3 regions of the Mesorhizobium sp. RIZ17 genome follow, and region 1 is predicted to be linked to each of the others. Evidence: predicted binding sites of a transcription regulator. Region 1 holds the regulator's gene; each other region holds the start of a gene.
What was found. The regulator LexA, encoded in region 1, represses DNA repair genes until DNA is damaged. The targets are predictions, from matches to a motif close to TGTTCNNNNTGTGTTCNG.
Positions count from the first base shown of each region.

Region 1 (5,523 bases):
CGCGCTCATCGGCAATGGCCGCCGCCGCACCTATAAGGAATTGTCCGACTGGACGAGCCGCCTGGCGCATGCGCTGGTCGAAAACTATGGCGTGAGGCCGGGCAACCGGGTGCTTATCCGTTCGGCGAACAATCCCGCCATGGTTGCCTGCTGGCTGGCCGCCACCAAGGTCGGCGCCGTCGTCGTCAACACGATGCCGATGCTGCGCGCCGGCGAACTTGGCAAAATCGTCGACAAGGCCGAGATCGGCATCGCGCTTTGCGACACGCGGCTGATGGACGAGATGACGGCCTGCGCCAAGGAGAGCGCCTTCCTCAAGCAGGTCATCGGCTTCGACGGCACCGCCAACCATGACGCGGAGCTCGATCGCGCCGCGCTCGACAAGCCCGTGACCTTCAAGGCTGTCGACACCGGCTGCGACGACGTGGCGTTGCTTGGCTTCACTTCAGGCACGACCGGCGTGCCGAAGGCGACCATGCATTTCCACCGCGACCTGATGATCATCGCCGACGCCTACGCCCGCGAGATCCTCCAGGTGACGCCCGACGACGTCTTTGTCGGTTCCCCTCCATTGGCCTTTACCTTCGGCCTTGGCGGGCTTGCCATTTTCCCGCTCCGCTTCGGCGCGGCGGCGACATTGCTGGAGCAGGCGACGCCGCCCAACATGATCCACATCATCGAGACCTACAGGGCGACCATCTCCTTCACGGCGCCGACGGCCTACAGGGCGATGCTCAAGGCCATGGACGAAGGCGCTGACCTGTCTTCGCTGCGCGTCGCCGTGTCTGCCGGCGAAACGTTGCCCGCTCCCGTCTTCGAAGAGTGGACGCGAAAGACCGGCAAGCCGATTCTGGACGGCATCGGCGCCACCGAGATGCTGCATATCTTCATCTCCAATCGCTTCGACGACATGAAGCCCGCATCGACCGGCAAGCCGGTGGGCGGCTACGAGGCGCGCATCGTCGACGAGGAGATGCGCGAGTTGCCGCATGGCGCGACGGGAAGGCTGGCGGTGCGTGGGCCGACAGGCTGCCGCTACATGGCCGACGATCGCCAGAAGGACTATGTGCGGGATGGCTGGAACCTGACGGGCGACACCTTCGTGCAGGACGAAGACGGCTTCTTCCATTTCGCCGCCCGCTCCGATGACATGATCGTCAGCGCCGGCTACAACATTGCCGGGCCGGAAGTCGAGGCCGCGCTACTGTCGCATCCGGATGTCGCGGAATGCGCCGTCATCGGCGCCGAGGACGCCGAACGCGGCCAGATCGTCGAGGCGCATGTCGTGCTGGCGCCGGGCGCGGCGCCGGATGCCGCGACGGTCAAGCGTCTGCGGGATCACGTCAAGGCAACGATCGCGCCCTACAAATACCCGCGCTCGGTGAAGTTCATCGCCGCCTTGCCCAAGACCCAGACCGGCAAGATCCAGCGCTTCCGCCTGCGCGCCGAAAAGCCCCATTGAGCGAGAAAGCCCGATTCAGGTGACGGCCTCCTTGACCGCGAAGCGCGCTTCCCGCCAGACGCCGGTGCGCAGGATGTCTTCCAGCACTTCGACGGCCTCCCAGACATCCCGATAGCCGACATAGAGCGGTGTGAAGCCGAAGCGGATGGTGTATGGCGCGCGGAAATCGCCGATCACGCCGCGCTCGATCAGGGCGCGCATCACCTGGTAACCGTGCGGATGGGCGAACGACACCTGGCTGCCACGCTCGGCGCCATCGCGCGGGCTTTCCAGTTCGAGGCCGAAGGCGCCGCATCGGGCTTCGACAAGCCGGATGAACAAGTCCGTCAGGGCGATGCTTTTGTCGCGCACGGCATTCATGTCGACCTTGTCCCAGAGGTCCAGCGCGCCCTTCAGCGCCCGCATCGACAGCACCGGCTGTGTTCCGCACAGGAACCGGCGGATGCCCGTGCCGATGGCGTAGCCCTGCTCGAACGCGAAAGGCCGGGCGTGCCCCCACCAGCCGCTGAGCGGCTGGCGAATGTCACCGTGGTGGCGGTTCGCGGCGTAGATGAAGGCGGGCGCGCCCGGGCCGCCATTGAGGTATTTATAAGTGCAGCCGACAGCGAAATCGGCACTGAAACCATCAAGATCCACCGGCAACGCGCCTGCCGTATGGCAGAGGTCCCAGACGATCAGCGCGCCGGCTTCGTGGGCCTTGCGCGTCAAGGCCGCCATGTCGCGCAACCGGCCGGACTTGTAGTTGACGTGGTTGACCAGGATGACCGCGACTTGGCTGTCGATCAGCTCCTCGATCGTCGGGGCGTCGACACCTTCGAGCCGCAGCACCGTACCAGGACGCGTGGAGGCCACGCCCTCCGCCATGTAGAGATCGGTCGGAAAACTGTCGCCCTCGGCAACGATCACGGATCGGTCGGGCCGCATCGCCAGCGCCGCATGCAGGACCTTGTAGATGTTGATCGAGGTCGTATCGCAAACGACGGTCTGTCCGGCCGCCGCGCCGATCAGCCGCCCGAGCCGGTCGCCCAGTTCGACCGGCATTTGGAACCAGCCCGCGGTATTCCAGGCGCGGATAAGATCATGCGCCCATTCGCGCGTTGCCGCTTTCTCGATCTCGTCGAAAACCTCGGAGGACGCCGCACCCAGCGAGTTGCCGTCGAGATAGATCACCCCTTCCGGCAGGATGAAGCGATCGCGCAGGGCGCGCAGCGGATCCGCGGCATCCATCGCCTCGACTTCAGCACGGCCAGGAATTCCCCTCATCGCGTTACCGCCTCCATCTCGACCCAGCGCCGCTCGCAAATCGCCAGACGGCCAACGGCGGTTGTCTCACCCCAGTCGGCGTCGGGGCAAGAACCTTTCGTCCTGTGTTAGCTGGTCCATAGACCGCGAGAACAGTGAACCGGCAAATCGCCGAAGTTGGCATTTTGGGTTCGTTTCGTTCACGGTGCAGCATGCGCAAAGGGTGGTCCACGCGGTCCGACCCGCGCTTTCGTGATGGCGCTGCCTGCTGTTTCAACTTAGGCAGTGCTGCAAAATCGAACGGAATCAATGCCACCGCCCTACTGGCGGCGGCTGGCGTCCTCGAATGCAACATTGTTTCGGCAGCCTTAAGAAATTCATTAAACTTTAAACGGTTGCGGAACACAACTGGAACAGATAGTGTTTGTTCTGGGTTTGTTTTTCCGATTCTGGTTTCAGAACCCGTGGGGGCCGCCAATGCTGACGCGCAAACAACATGAACTCCTGATGTTCATCCATGAACGCCTGAAGGAGAGCGGGATTCCTCCATCCTTCGACGAGATGAAGGAGGCGCTGGACCTTGCCTCGAAGTCCGGCATCCACCGGTTGATCACGGCGCTGGAAGAGCGCGGCTTCATTCGCCGGCTGCCGAACCGGGCGCGCGCCCTCGAAGTCTTGCGCCTGCCCGACTCGATCGCGCCTGGCCTGAATGCCGCGAAGAAGTTCTCGCCAAGCGTCATCCAGGGCGGCCAAGGCAATCTCAACCGCCAGGTCAAGCCGGCAGCGCCTTCGCGCACGCCGACACCCAGCAATGACGACGACGCTGTTTCGGCCGTATCCATTCCGGTGATGGGCCGCATTGCCGCCGGCGTGCCGATCGACGCCATCCAGCACCAGACGCACTCGATCTCGGTGCCGCCGGACATGATCATGGGCGGCGAGCACTATGCGCTGGAGGTCAAGGGCGACTCGATGATAGAGGCCGGTATCTTCGACGGCGACACCGTCATCATCCGCAACGCCAATACGGCAAGCCCGGGCGAGATCGTGGTGGCGCTGGTCGACGACGAGGAAGCGACCTTGAAGCGGTTTCGCCGCAAGGGTGCCTCGATCGCGCTCGAGGCCGCCAACCCGGCCTATGAGACCCGGATCTTTGGACCGGATCGGGTCAAGGTTCAGGGCAAGCTCGTCGGACTTATCCGTCGCTACTGAGCAGGACCGCGCGGCGGTCTTCGCCGGAAATGCGTGACATCTATTCTGTCGGCTGCGGCGCGGCCGCCGGCTTTTCCGGTCGTTGATAGGGCGGCAGCCCCCTCGCCTCGCGTGTGTATTTCCGCTGCTCGTGCCAGGGACGATATGGCTCGTCGACCGCGTAGCGAACGGTTGGCCGGGCGGTCGCCGATTGCGGATCGAAGAAGATAGCGGCGCTGCCGTCGTGAGCCAGCTGCCGCTTGGTGACGACGAGCACGCGCGGATCGCGGCATGGGTTGTAGGCCGTTGCATCGTTGATGACGATGAGATCTGCGAACCCGCAGGCCGGTCGGGCGCTGCCGCGGTTCTCGGCAAGCGCGACGATGGCGCCGGAAGGATGCCGGCCGATGCAGAGGTCTCCGGTGCAGTAGAAGGGCGAGCCAGGCGGCAGGTCGACGGGATCGGCGATGTCGAGGGCGTCCTTGGCGAAGGTCTCCGGCGGCACGATATCCTCGGCTTTCAGCGCTCGTTTCCAGTTGTCGGTGGTGAACTCGTTGGAGCGCGCGCGGTTGATCGCAAGCTCACCGCCTCCGATCGGCATCGCCACCAGACGCGCGTCCTCCGAGACAAGCACATCCGGCGTGCGGACATGCGGAATGGCCAGCAGCGCCGCGAGCGCGAAGGGCACCGCGGCAAGCCTGAGCCACGTGGTCGCCATCGTTGCGATGACCAGCGCGACCGTCGCCAGCAGCACCGACTGGATCGAGATCAGCCCGACGGCGTCGACCGGTGAGCGCTCGGATATCCACGCCGAAATGGCGATCATCGCCGTCAGGCCCTTGCCCATGACAAAGAGGAAGGGACCGTCGAAGCCGAAGGGCATGGCGAGCGCGCTCAACACGGCGAACGGCATGACGATCAGCGAAACGATCGGCATGACCGCCAGATTGGCCAGCAGGCTGAGCGGCGACACGCGCTGAAAATGCCAGATCGCAAACAGCAACGTCGCGCTGCCTGCGATGAGCGACGTTATGGCGGCGCCGCCCACGCCAACCGCCAGTTTTTGCGATACGAACCCGAGAAACGAACGCCTTGCCGGCGGCGCTGTCGTTTTGCCGGCGCGATAGTCGGCAAAGCCGGCATAGGCGCCGACAAGCGCAGCGGTGGCGGCGAAGGACATCTGGAAGCTCGGGCCGACCACTTCGTGCGGCGAGACCAGGATGACGGCGATGGCAGAGATCGCCAGGTTGCGCATGGTCAGCGCCGCGCGGTCGAAAAGCACGGCGACCAGCATCACGGCCAGCATGATGAAGCTTCGCTCGGCCGCGACCACGATGCCGGAGATCACGAGGTAGGCGGCAATCGAGGCCAGCGCGATTGCAGCGGCATATTTCTTCACCGGTCGGCGTGACGAGAAATCCGGAAACAGCGCGAAGGTGCCGCGCAAAAGGACCATGATCGTGCCCGCGACAAGTGCCATGTGCAGGCCGGAGATCGAGATGATGTGGTAGATGCCGGTGCGCCGCATCGACTCGTTGATCGCTTCCGGAATGCCGGCGCGCACGCCGACGATCAGCGCCGCCGCGATCTCGCCTTCGGACCCGCCGATGGCGCTCCTGATATGGTCG
Region 1 covers NZ_CP147861.1:5,619,247-5,624,769, forward strand. The annotation lists gene WDX12_RS27365 (AMP-binding protein) at 1-1,462, shown strand, start outside; gene kynU (kynureninase) at 1,478-2,725, opposite strand; gene lexA (transcriptional repressor LexA) at 3,182-3,916, shown strand; gene WDX12_RS27380 (ComEC/Rec2 family competence protein) at 3,957-5,523, opposite strand, start outside.

Region 2 (5,523 bases), 2.6 Mb from region 1:
CTCGAACTTCCCGGCCTCGCCATCGAAGGTCTTGGCGTCTGCCGGCGGTTCTTTCTTGGCGGTGATGTTTGGCCATTTCTCGGCGTATTCGGAATTGACCTGCAACCATTTGTCGAGGCCGCCCTCGGTGTCCGGCTTGATCGCGTCGGCCGGGCATTCGGGCTCGCACACGCCGCAGTCGATGCACTCGTCAGGGTGAATGACGAGCATGTTCTCGCCTTCGTAGAAACAGTCAACCGGACAGACCTCGATGCAGTCCATGTATTTGCATTTGATGCAATTGTCGGTCACGACATAGGTCATTGCAGGCTCCGGAACGTCCCGATTTGCTCGGCTTTTTCAGGTTGAGGTAACGCCTTTGCCGGCTGCTTGCAAGGGCAGGGCATTTGTGTGCGGCCGGCATCGGGAAATGGAATTCCAGCGGTCTCGCCGGTTGCGGTCCGGCTGGCCCAATTCAATCATCGCCGAGCAGACGGTCAGTCTGCCGCCGCTCGCGTTTGGTCGGGCGCCCGCTGCCGGCCTCGCGCAGGGCCGGAATGGCGTCCGGAACCGCCTCGCCCTTGGGTGTCGGCGCCGGCGACATATCCTCGTAAAGCAGCCGCGCTTCGTCGGCCGGGCCGCGCCTGACGCCACAGTTCAGCACTTTCCAGACCAGGATGCGGCCCTCGAGCGTGATGGTCAGCACGTCGCCGGGCTTGACCAGATCCGAGGCCTGCGCTGCTTTGTCGCGATTGATACGGACGCGCCCGGCGACGACGACTTTCGCCGCCAGGGACCGTGATTTCACCGCGCGCGAGAAGAACAGCCATTTGTCGATGCGCTGGCGGCCCTCTCCAACCATCGCGACTAGCTTTGTTGGAGCATGATCTTATCCGAAAACCGGTTCCCACTTTTCGCTGACGCGGTCCTTCGGTTCGGGATCATGCTGTCTCTTCGTTGGAGCATGATCTCGCCCGAAAACCGGTTCCCACTTTTCGGGATCATGCTCTAGGCTATTTCTTCAGCTGGTCGCGCAAGGCGGCGAGCTTGGCGAAGGGCGAATCCGGATCGAAGCGCTGCGGACGTTCCTCGCGCGGCTTGCCCTGGAAGGCCGGCTTGCCGCCCGGGGCATTGCCCTTGCCGTCCTGCCTGTTGCCCTTCCAGTCGGGCCGGCCCTCGCGGCGGCCCCCTTCGTGGCGATCCGGGCGCTCGCCTTGCGGCCTGCCTTCGCGCCGGTCGCCCGTCTCCGGTCTCGGCTTGAACTTCGAGCGGTCGAAGCGCGGCTTGCCAGCGCCGTCGCGCTGCTCGCGGCGGCCCTCATGGGCGGGCTTGTCGCCAGGCTGGCCGCTAGCGGCGCCCGCCTGTCCGTCGCGCGCGGGCTGGCCGCCGCGCGGGCGATTGTCGCGACGATTGTCGTGGCGATGGCGCGGACGCTGATGGTCGAAACGCGCCTGACGCCACAGAAGGACAGGCTTCGGCTCCTCAGCCTCGGCCGGGGTTTCGCCGGTGGCGGCTTCCGTCGTCGTTTCAGTAGGTGCGGTGGCCTCGCTTGCAGTCGGGGTTTCGGTCTGCAAGGACCCGGCCAGAGCCGAGGGCCCGCCTTCCTCCGTCACGGCCTCGCCTGCCGGCTCATCGCTTTGCGCTGCCGGCTCGCTTGCCGCTGCAGCTTCCACGGGAGCCTCCGCTTCCACGGTCTCCTGTCCGGTTGTTTCGCCGACAGGTTCCGCCGCGCTTTCGGTCGAGGTCTCCGTCGCATGGATTTCGGCGCCGGCCGTCTCCGGGCTCTCGACCGACGTTGCCTCGGCCGCGGCTTCGGGGGCTTCCGTCGCTTGCGCAGCACGTGCCGCTTCTTCCGCGGCAAGCTTGGCCGCGGCCGCTTCACGGGCGGCGTCGTCCTGCGCGTCGAGCTTCGCCTTCACCTCGGCGGCCGGCTTTGCCTCGGAGCGATAGCCGAGACCCTTGAGGATCTCTTCCATGTCGTCGGCGGTGGCGCCGAGGATCGACATCATCGGCGGCGTCACCATGAAGGCGTGGCCGTCATAGGCGCCGTCCGGACGCTGGCCGAGGCCGGGCTTCCAGTTGGTCGCCGGGCGGATGAGGTCGGCAAGCCTTTCCAGGATATCGATGCGCACGGCGCGGCGGCCGAGATTGCGGTAGCCGGCGAGCTTGTAGAAGGTCTTGTCGAAGGCCGGGTCGATGACCACCGAGGTGCGGCCCGAGGCCAGCGCATGCACCACGTCGCCGAAGCCAGGCTTGTCCTTGCCGTCGTTCTTCAGCGCCCAGAGCAAGGTCACCAGGCCGGCCGGCGCCGGCTTGATCAGCGCAGGCACGAAGACATGGTAGGCGCCGAAGCGGACGCCGAGGCGGCGCAGCGCCGCGCGGCCTTCCTGGTCGAGAGATTTCATCTCCTCCGCGATGTCGCGGCGGTTGATCAGGCCGAAATGCTCGACCAGCTGGAAGGCGATGCCGCGCGCGATGCCGGTGAGCTGGTCGGCATTCTTCAGATCGACCAGCGGCTTCAAGAGCGACTCGATCTGGAAATTGACGAAACGCTCGGCGCGCGCCGCCACCTTGTCGCGGGCAGGGCCAGTCAGCTGCTCGTCTGCAAGCAACACCAGGCGCGGCTTCAGCGCCTCGTCGCCGGCGACCAGCGTGCCGATCGGCGCGCCGATCCAGCGCAAGATGCCGTCCGAGCCCAAGGCCAGGTCGCCATTGGCGCAGGCGGCAAAGCGCTCGGCGCGCGCGTCGAACTCGGCCGCGAGCGCCTTCTGGGCGGCGGTACGCACCGCCTTGGCGTCCTCGCCGCCGGCGCTCTGGTCGGCGGTGAAGCGGAACCCTTGCAACTCGCCGACATGATGGCCTTCGACGAGGACGGTTCCGGTAGGGCTGATTTCGGCTTCAGGCATGGTATTTTCTCTAAGGCGCCGCATGAGGACGGAAGTCCTGCGGTCTACGAAGCGTTTCGTCAACCGCTCATGCAGCGCATCCGACAATCTGTCTTCGATTTCGCGCGTCTTTTCCTGCCAGTGTAGCTGATCGGCCAGCCAGCCGGGGCGGTTGGAGACGAAAGTCCAGGTGCGGATCTGCGCGATCCGGTGCGAGAGCGTGTCGATATCGCCTTCCGTCGTGTCGGCGCGCCGCACCTGCTCGGCCATGTAATTCTCATCGACATGGCCATGACGAGCAAGGTCCATATAGATGGAGGCGATGAGGTCGGCATGCTGTGCCGGCGCGATCTTGCGGTAGTCGGGGAGCGCGCAGGCTTCCCACAGCAGCGCCACGCGCTCCTTGCCGGTGGCCAAGGCGCGGATGTCGCCGTCGCGCGACAGATGCTCCAGCGCCTGCGCATCCACGGCCGGCAGCGCGCGGGTCAGGCCTTCGACCGGCGCATTGGTCTCGATCGAGCGTTTCAGCGCATCGAGGCTCGAAAAGTCGAAATCGGCGGTGCGCCATTGCAGCACCTTCACCGGGTCGAAGTCGTGCCCTTCGACCTTGGCGACCAGATCCTCGTCGAACGGGTCGACCTGGCCGGTGACGCCGAACGTGCCGTCGCGCAGGTGCCGGCCGGCGCGGCCGGCGATCTGGCCAAGCTCGGCCGCGGTCAGGTTGCGGTACTGGTAGCCGTCGAATTTGCGGTTCTGGGCAAAGGCGACATGGTCGAGGTCGAGGTTCAGCCCCATGCCGATGGCGTCGGTGGCGATGAGATAGTCGACGTCGCCGGACTGGAAGATCTCGACCTGCGCGTTGCGGGTGCGCGGCGAAAGCGCGCCAAGCACGACGGCTGCACCCCCCTGCTGGCGGCGGATCAACTCGGCGATGGCATAGACCTCGTCGGCGGAGAAAGCGACGATCGCCGTGCGCCGCGGCAGCCGGGTGAGCTTCTTCGAGCCGGCATAGGCAAGGTGCGACAGCCGCGGCCGCGTCACCACCGACACACCCTTCAGCAGCTTCTGCAGGATGCCGTGCATGGTGGCGGCGCCCAGAAGCAGCGTCTCCTGGCGGCCGCGCAGATGCAGGATGCGATCGGTGAAGATATGGCCGCGCTCGAGATCGCCGGCGAGCTGCACCTCGTCGATGGCGACGAAGGCGGCGTCGGTCTCGCGCGGCATCGCCTCGACGGTGCAGACGGAATATTTCGCGCCGGCGGGCACGATCTTCTCCTCGCCGGTGATCAGCGCCACCTTGTGGGCGCCGACCTTCTCGCAGACACGGGCATAGACCTCGCGGGCAAGCAGTCTCAGCGGCAAGCCGATGATGCCGGTCTCGTGCGCGACCATGCGCTCGATGGCGAGATGGGTCTTGCCGGTGTTGGTGGGCCCTAGCACGGCCGTCACGTCGCGGCCTGAAAGGATCAGCGGCTGGGAATGTTTCGGCTGGATGTTCATCGGCTCGGAAATAAGGTTTCTGCCGCGTGTAGTCTGAAGCACGGCGATGCCGCCGCGTGTGACAGGCGACACATAGGGACTTCGGGCGTGAAGCGAAAGCGGAATGTTCCTTTGGGGGCAGGCGAGGCAGGCCGGGGCGTTCAAAATCGGCTGCTTGTTAACGGCTGGAACGAGTCTGGAACGAATCAGCGACGAATCGCTGACTCGTTCTGATTCAGGTTTTGTTCACGGCTATATGTGGATTTTTTGACGCTGAGTCTCACCACATGCTGAATCGGGCAATTGGCCCGATTCATGCTTGACCGCCGCTGGACCCGAGCGGTCGTTAACTTTTGCCGGCGAGCCGCCGCGGTCGACTCTAGGGACGCTCGCAAGGTTATGAAATTGTTGACTTTTCTTAACGGCATTTAACGATTTCGGTAATGTTTTGGCGCTCCGCCATTAACTTTTCGGCCAAAGCCAGAACGAATCGGCGACGAATCAGAGATGCGCGAAGTTTCCCGGTTTGTTCACCCCTAGATATGGTGTTATCCACAGCTTGCCCACCGAGGATTCACAGCTTGTGAGAGGGGTTGCGCACAGAGCGTGGCCGGGGCCGTTAACTTTTGCGTGCCGGATTGAGGCACGGTGTCGCGCCGGGCTTGCCGGCGGGCGAAAAAGGCGGCTCCGTTGCCGGAGCCGCCTTGGTGTCGTGCGTATCAGACGAAGTACTGGCCGCCATTGGCGGTGATGGTCGAGCCGGTGATGAAGCCGGCCTCGTCGGAAGCCAGAAAGACGACGCAGCGCGCGATCTCTTCCGGTTCGCCGAGGCGGCCGACCGGGATCTGCGGGATGATGCGCTCGTTGAGCACCTTCTCGTCGATCGCCTTGACCATCTCGGTCGCGATATAGCCGGGGCAGATGACGTTGACGGTGATGCCCGCGCGGGCGCCTTCCTGGGCAAGAGCCTTGCTGAAGCCGATGTCGCCGGCCTTGGCGGCCGAGTAGTTGGCCTGGCCGGCCTGGCCCTTCTGGCCGTTGATCGAGGAAATGGTGACGACGCGGCCGAACTTGCGGTCGCGCATGCCGCTCCACAAAGGATGCGTCATGTTGAAGACACCGGAGAGGTTGGTGTCGATGACTTCCTTCCACTGCACGGGCGTCATCTTGTGGAACATGG
Region 2 covers NZ_CP147861.1:1,339,469-1,344,991, reverse strand. The annotation lists gene fdxA (ferredoxin FdxA) at 1-303, opposite strand, end outside; gene WDX12_RS06640 (RNA-binding S4 domain-containing protein) at 455-841, opposite strand; gene WDX12_RS06635 (helicase-related protein) at 993-4,364, opposite strand; gene phbB (acetoacetyl-CoA reductase) at 5,063-5,523, opposite strand, start outside.
Region 2: the regulator LexA is predicted to act here: its motif matches at 4,530-4,547, upstream of WDX12_RS06635 (helicase-related protein).

Region 3 (5,523 bases), 3.2 Mb from region 1:
AAAACCGGTTCCCACTTTTCGCGAACGCGGACCTTCGGTTCGGGATCATGCTCTAGGCGGCCAAAGCGGTGAAGGCCGAAGCGTAGACCAGCCTGCCGGTCTCGGGCGCGTCGCCCCAGGCCAGCGCCTGCAGCGCCTCGCCCTGATACTCGCTCTCGAACTTCCCGGCGCGGGCATGGCTATAACCGAAGCGGCCGTAATAGACCGGATCGCCCAGAACCACGGCCAATTTCTCGCCGGCTTCCTTGAGGCGCACATGCGCCTCGCGGATCAGCGCGCCGCCGATGCCGGTGCCGTGAAAGGAGGGCTCGACCGCCAGCGGCGCCAGCGCGACAGCCGCGAACTCTTTGGCGCCGTTTCGCACGAAAAGCCGCGAGAAAAGAATATGGCCGACGACCTGGCCGTCTTCCTCGGCAACCAGCTCGACGACGGCATCGCCGCCGGTGACAAGGGCGTCGACCAGGCCGGCTTCCGCCTGCTGGCCAAAGGCATGCTCTTCGACGAGGCGGATCGCCTCGCGATCCCGCGGCGTCGCCGCGCGTATCGACATCATGCTCATGTGAGTTTCATTCCTTTTTCGATCTTGGCTCCGCGCAAAAACTCCTGCGCGGCGGCAGGCTTTCCGCCCGCCCGTTGAACTTCGACCAGCCTGACCGCGCCTGCCCCGCAGGCAACCGTCAGCCGGTCATCGAGAATTCCTCCCGACTCGCCGACGCCATCCGAGAGCGTCGAGCGAAGCAGTTTCAGCCGCTCCATGCGGCCGCCAATTTCGACCTCGCACCACGCGCCCGGAAAGGGCGAGAGGCCGCGAATGTGATTGTGGACTTCGCCAGAAGGCCGCGTCCAGTCTACGCGTGTCTCCGATTTATCGATCTTTCGGGCGTAGGTCACCCCTGCCGTCCCCTGCGGGGTAAATGTCAGACAATTTATCCCCAACTGCGCGAGGGCCTCGACCATCAGCGAAGCGCCTTGTGCCATCAGGCGGTCATGCAATTCGCCGGCCGTCATATCGGGTGCGATGGCGACTTTTTCAACCAATGCCACCGGTCCGGTGTCCAGACCCTCTTCCATCTTCATGATCATCATGCCGGTTTCGCTATCTCCGGCCATGATCGCACGCTGGATGGGAGCAGCACCACGCCAGCGTGGCAAAAGCGAGGCATGGCCGTTGAGACAGCCGAGCCTGGCCGCCTCGAGAACCGCTTTCGGCAACAGCAGGCCATAGGCGACGACGACCGCGACATCGGCCTGCAAGGCGGCAAAAGCCTGTTGCTCGGCGTCGCTTTTCAGCGATGTCGGCGTGCGCACGTCGAGCCCCAGCCGCTCGGCCTCGCGCTGCACCGGGGACGGCGTCAGTTCCAGCCCGCGCCGTCCAGCGGCTCGCGGCGGCTGCGTATAGACGGCCGCGATCTCGTGGCCGGCCTCGGCGATGGCGCGCAAGGTCGGCACGGAAAAATCCGGCGTGCCCATGAAGATGACGCGAAGCGGCATGATGTCCTGCGATCCTGTCTTGCGGTAGGCTCAGGTGCTCGCGCGGCCGAAACGGCCCTTAGCCTACCATCTTGCCCGGCGCCTTGTCCTTGGCGAGCTTCTTGAACTTCCGCACCACCATGTCGCGCTTCAGCTTCGAGATGTGGTCGATGAACAGCACGCCGTTGAGATGGTCGATCTCGTGCTGCAGGCAGGTGGCCATCAGCCCCTCCGCCTGAATCTCCTGAAGCCTGCCGTCGCGGTCGAGATACTTCACCCGCACCGAGGCCGGGCGCTCGACCTCGGCGTAATAGTCGGGAATCGACAGGCAGCCTTCCTCATAGACGGAACGCTGGTCGGAACTCTCGAGCACTTCCGGATTGATGAAGACGTGCGGCTGAGGCTCCTCGCCTTCCTTGGCGAGGTCGATGACCAGCAGCCGTCGCGGCTCGCCGACCTGGATGGCCGCAAGGCCGATGCCCGGCGCGTCATACATGGTTTCCAGCATGTCGTCGGCCAGCTTGCGCAAATCGGCATCGACGCGCTCGACCGGCTTGGAAAGCTGGCGCAGGACGGGATCGGGGAGAATGATGAGCGGCTTGATCGACATGGCGTCTCACCTAAGACGTCGTTGGAAAAGCGTCAACCGGTGTGGAATCGGCCTGTTCACGTTTTGATCTGTGCCACGCGGCCGAATCGGTTATGCTGGCCAAATGAACGACATGACCACCATCCTTTCACAACCGATCGCGCGGCTCGGCGCCTCCACGATCACGCTCGGCCAGGCGCTGGGTTTCGGCGTGTTGCTGCTGCTGTCGCTGTTTGTAGGATTGGCCGTGGCCTTGTGGCGCGCGGCCAAGGCGCGCGCGGTGGCCGCGGCCGAAGCGGCCGACCATGCCCGGGACACCGAGGCGCGCATCGCCGACGTCCTGCGGTCGCAGGCCGAGATGCACGGACGCATGGGCGCGATCGCCGAGGTGTTCGGGACGCGGCAGGCCGAGCTTACCCAGTCGCTCGGACAACGGCTCGACGCCATGACCGGCCGTCTCGGCCAGACCATGGCCGAGCAGACCAAGTCGACGCATGAAAGCCTTGCCAAGCTGCAGGAGCGGCTGGCGGTGATCGACACCGCGCAAGGCAACATCCAGTCCTTGGCCGGCCAGGTCGTGCAGCTGCAGGCGATCCTTTCCAACAAGCAGACACGCGGCGCCTTCGGCCAGTCGCGTATGGAGGCGATCGTCGCCGACGCCCTGCCGCATGGCGCCTATGAATTCCAGGCGAGCCTCTCCAACGGCAGCCGGCCCGATTGCCTGGTGCGGATGCCCAACGGCGCGCCGATGCTGGCCATCGACGCCAAGTTCCCGCTCGAAGCCTGGAACGCCATCCGTGCCGCCGAAGGCGCCGACATGCAGAAGGCGGCGGCGCAGGCTTTCCGGCGCGACATCGAGGTGCATATCCGCGATATCGCCGAAAAATACCTGCTCCAGGGCGAGACGCAGGACACCGCCTTCATGTTCGTGCCGTCGGAATCGGTGTTCGCCGAAATCCACGAGAATTTCGAGGCGGTGGTGCAGAAGGCGCATCGCGCCCGCGTCGTCATCGTTTCGCCCTCGTTGCTGATGCTGTCGATCCAGGTCATCCAGGCGATCCTCAAGGACGCCCGCATGCGAGAGCAGGCACATCTGATCCAGGGCGAGGTCATTCGGCTGATGGAGGACGTGGGGCGCGTCGACGAGCGCGTGCGCCGGCTGCAGACGCATTTCGGCCAGGCGGCGCGGGACATCGACGACATCCTGGTTTCGACATCGAAGGTGACCAAGCGCGGCCAGAAGATCGAGGCGCTGGAATTCGCCGAGGGCGAGACCGAGGCCGCGCGAAGTGCGGCGCCAAAGGCAGAGGGCAGTCCGCGCGTGGCCGATTCAAAGGCCGGCCAGTTGAGGCTGCGCGTCGTCGAAGGCGACGAGTAGTTGCTCGACGCGGACGTTGGAACGAGCGATTCTTCCTTCGCTTGCAAGGTCGCATACCTCGGAGATTGGCCAAACGCCCATCGCTTCGTCATTCTAGGGCGGAGCAAGGAGCGAAGCGACGCGCGCAGACCCTAGAATCCATGCCGTGACACTAAGGCGTTGCAACTGTTGCAGAATTCGGCACCGTTGCACCATCGGCTACTGTCACGGCATGGATCCTCGGGTCAAGCCCGAGGATGACGAAGGCGCGCAGGATTCGGCCAATCGCCAAGGCTTGCGCCAGCGGGCCGATCCGATAGCCCTTACTGCTCTTCCGTCGTCGCCATGCCCACGAATTCCGGAAGCCAGCGCAGGGCCGATCGGTGCCATTTCTGCTGTCTCGGGACCAAATCCTGACGCTGCCTCGCGGTCCCGACCCTGATCCCATAGACCTTCGGACCATCGCCGACTGACGTCGCGTAAAGATGCGAGCCGCACTCGGCACAAAAAGCCTGGGCGCGCCTGGCGCCGCTTGCCACGACCTTGATGTAGATCTTCGGCGCGCCCCGGGTGATCCGGTAGTCGCTTTCCGGCGCCGGGACGGTAACCCGGAAGGCGGTGCCGGTCAGTTGCTGGCAGTCGGTGCAGTGGCAGATCGAGGTCTTTTCCGGATCGACCTCCGCCTCGTAGGCGATCGCGCCGCAATGGCATCCGCCGTCGATCTTCATCGTTCCTTCTCCTCACAAACTCGCTGCATTGAACCTAACCCTCCCGCGAGACCTCGGCGATGGCCTTGCGCCGCTGCTCCCATGTGCCAGTCGCCTGCGGCTTGACGAAGAGCCTTGAGATTTGCGGCATTTCCGTCTTGAGCCTTGCCTCCAGGCGCTCGACGCAGGCCTCGATCTCGGGTGCGGTGAGGTGATCCTCGAATTCGATGCTCAAGCCGGCGACGATTTCCTCCGGACCGATATGGACGCTCAATATGCCGTTCGCCCGCTGCACCGCAGGGTCTTGCTGGGCGATCGCCAGCACCCGCTTCTGCACCTGCGGCGAGGCCGGCTCGCCGAGCAGCAGGCTCTTGCTTTCGCGCGCCAGGAAGATCGCCGTCGCGCCCAGGATCAGCGCTATGCCGATCGAGGCGACGCCGTCGAGCTCGGGCATTTTCATGATTTCGGCCGCCAGTATGCCGGCGAAGGCGACGATCAGGCCAAGCAAGGCGGCGCTGTCCTCGAACAGCACGGTAAAGACGCTCGGATCCTTGCTTCGGTGAATTGCCTCGAACCAGCCCTGGCCGCCCTTCTGCTGTCGGAATTCCTTCAGCGCCACCAGCCAGGAGCTCCCTTCGAACAGGAAAGACAGGCCAAGCACGACATAGTTGACCTTGGCGTTGACGACCGGCTCCGGCGCCATGATGTGGATGACGCCTTCGTAGAAGGAAACGCCGGCGCCGAGCGCGAACACGAGGAGCGCAACGATGAAACTCCAGAAATAAAGCTCGCGCCCGTGTCCGAGCGGGTGGGTGCGGTCGGGCGGCCGCGCGGCGCGGTGCATGCCATAGAGAAGCAGCGCGCCATTGCCGGTGTCGACCAGCGAATGCACGCCTTCCGACAGCATGGCGGACGAACCGGTGAAGGCGGCCGCCGCGAATTTGGTCACGGCGATCGCCAGATTGCCGGCTAGCGCTGCGTAAATCACTTTTTTCGAGCCGGCGTGGCCTGCCATCTGTTCCTGACCTGTCCGATACGACCGACCTTAGTGGCCTGCCGGCCAAAGCTCCACAGATATGCACAACGCGCTGACGGTCCGGTCGTTCAAAGCGGGAGGCGGCTCGTGACGCGAAACTGTTATTCGACGACTTCGTCGGTCCATACTCTGAAACCGGCAAGCGTGCCCGGTCCAAAGATATGGGTCAGCGGCACATCAGCCGCGTCGCGGCCGGAGGCAATCAGGATGCGGCCGATGCGCGGGGCATTGTTGCGCGGATCGAAAGCGTGCCAGCGCCCACCGAGATAGACCTCCATCCAGGCGGCGAAATCCATCGAAGCCCAGGGTTTTGGCAGGCCGATGTCGCTGATATAGCCAGTGCAATAGCGGGTCGGAATGTTAA
Region 3 covers NZ_CP147861.1:1,923,015-1,928,537, reverse strand. The annotation lists gene WDX12_RS09585 (GNAT family N-acetyltransferase) at 53-559, opposite strand; gene fmt (methionyl-tRNA formyltransferase) at 556-1,491, opposite strand; gene def (peptide deformylase) at 1,550-2,080, opposite strand; gene WDX12_RS09570 (DNA recombination protein RmuC) at 2,184-3,437, shown strand; gene WDX12_RS09565 (GFA family protein) at 3,740-4,144, opposite strand; gene WDX12_RS09560 (cation diffusion facilitator family transporter) at 4,179-5,138, opposite strand; gene WDX12_RS09555 (transglutaminase-like domain-containing protein) at 5,261-5,523, opposite strand, start outside.
Region 3: the regulator LexA is predicted to act here: its motif matches at 2,134-2,151, upstream of WDX12_RS09570 (DNA recombination protein RmuC).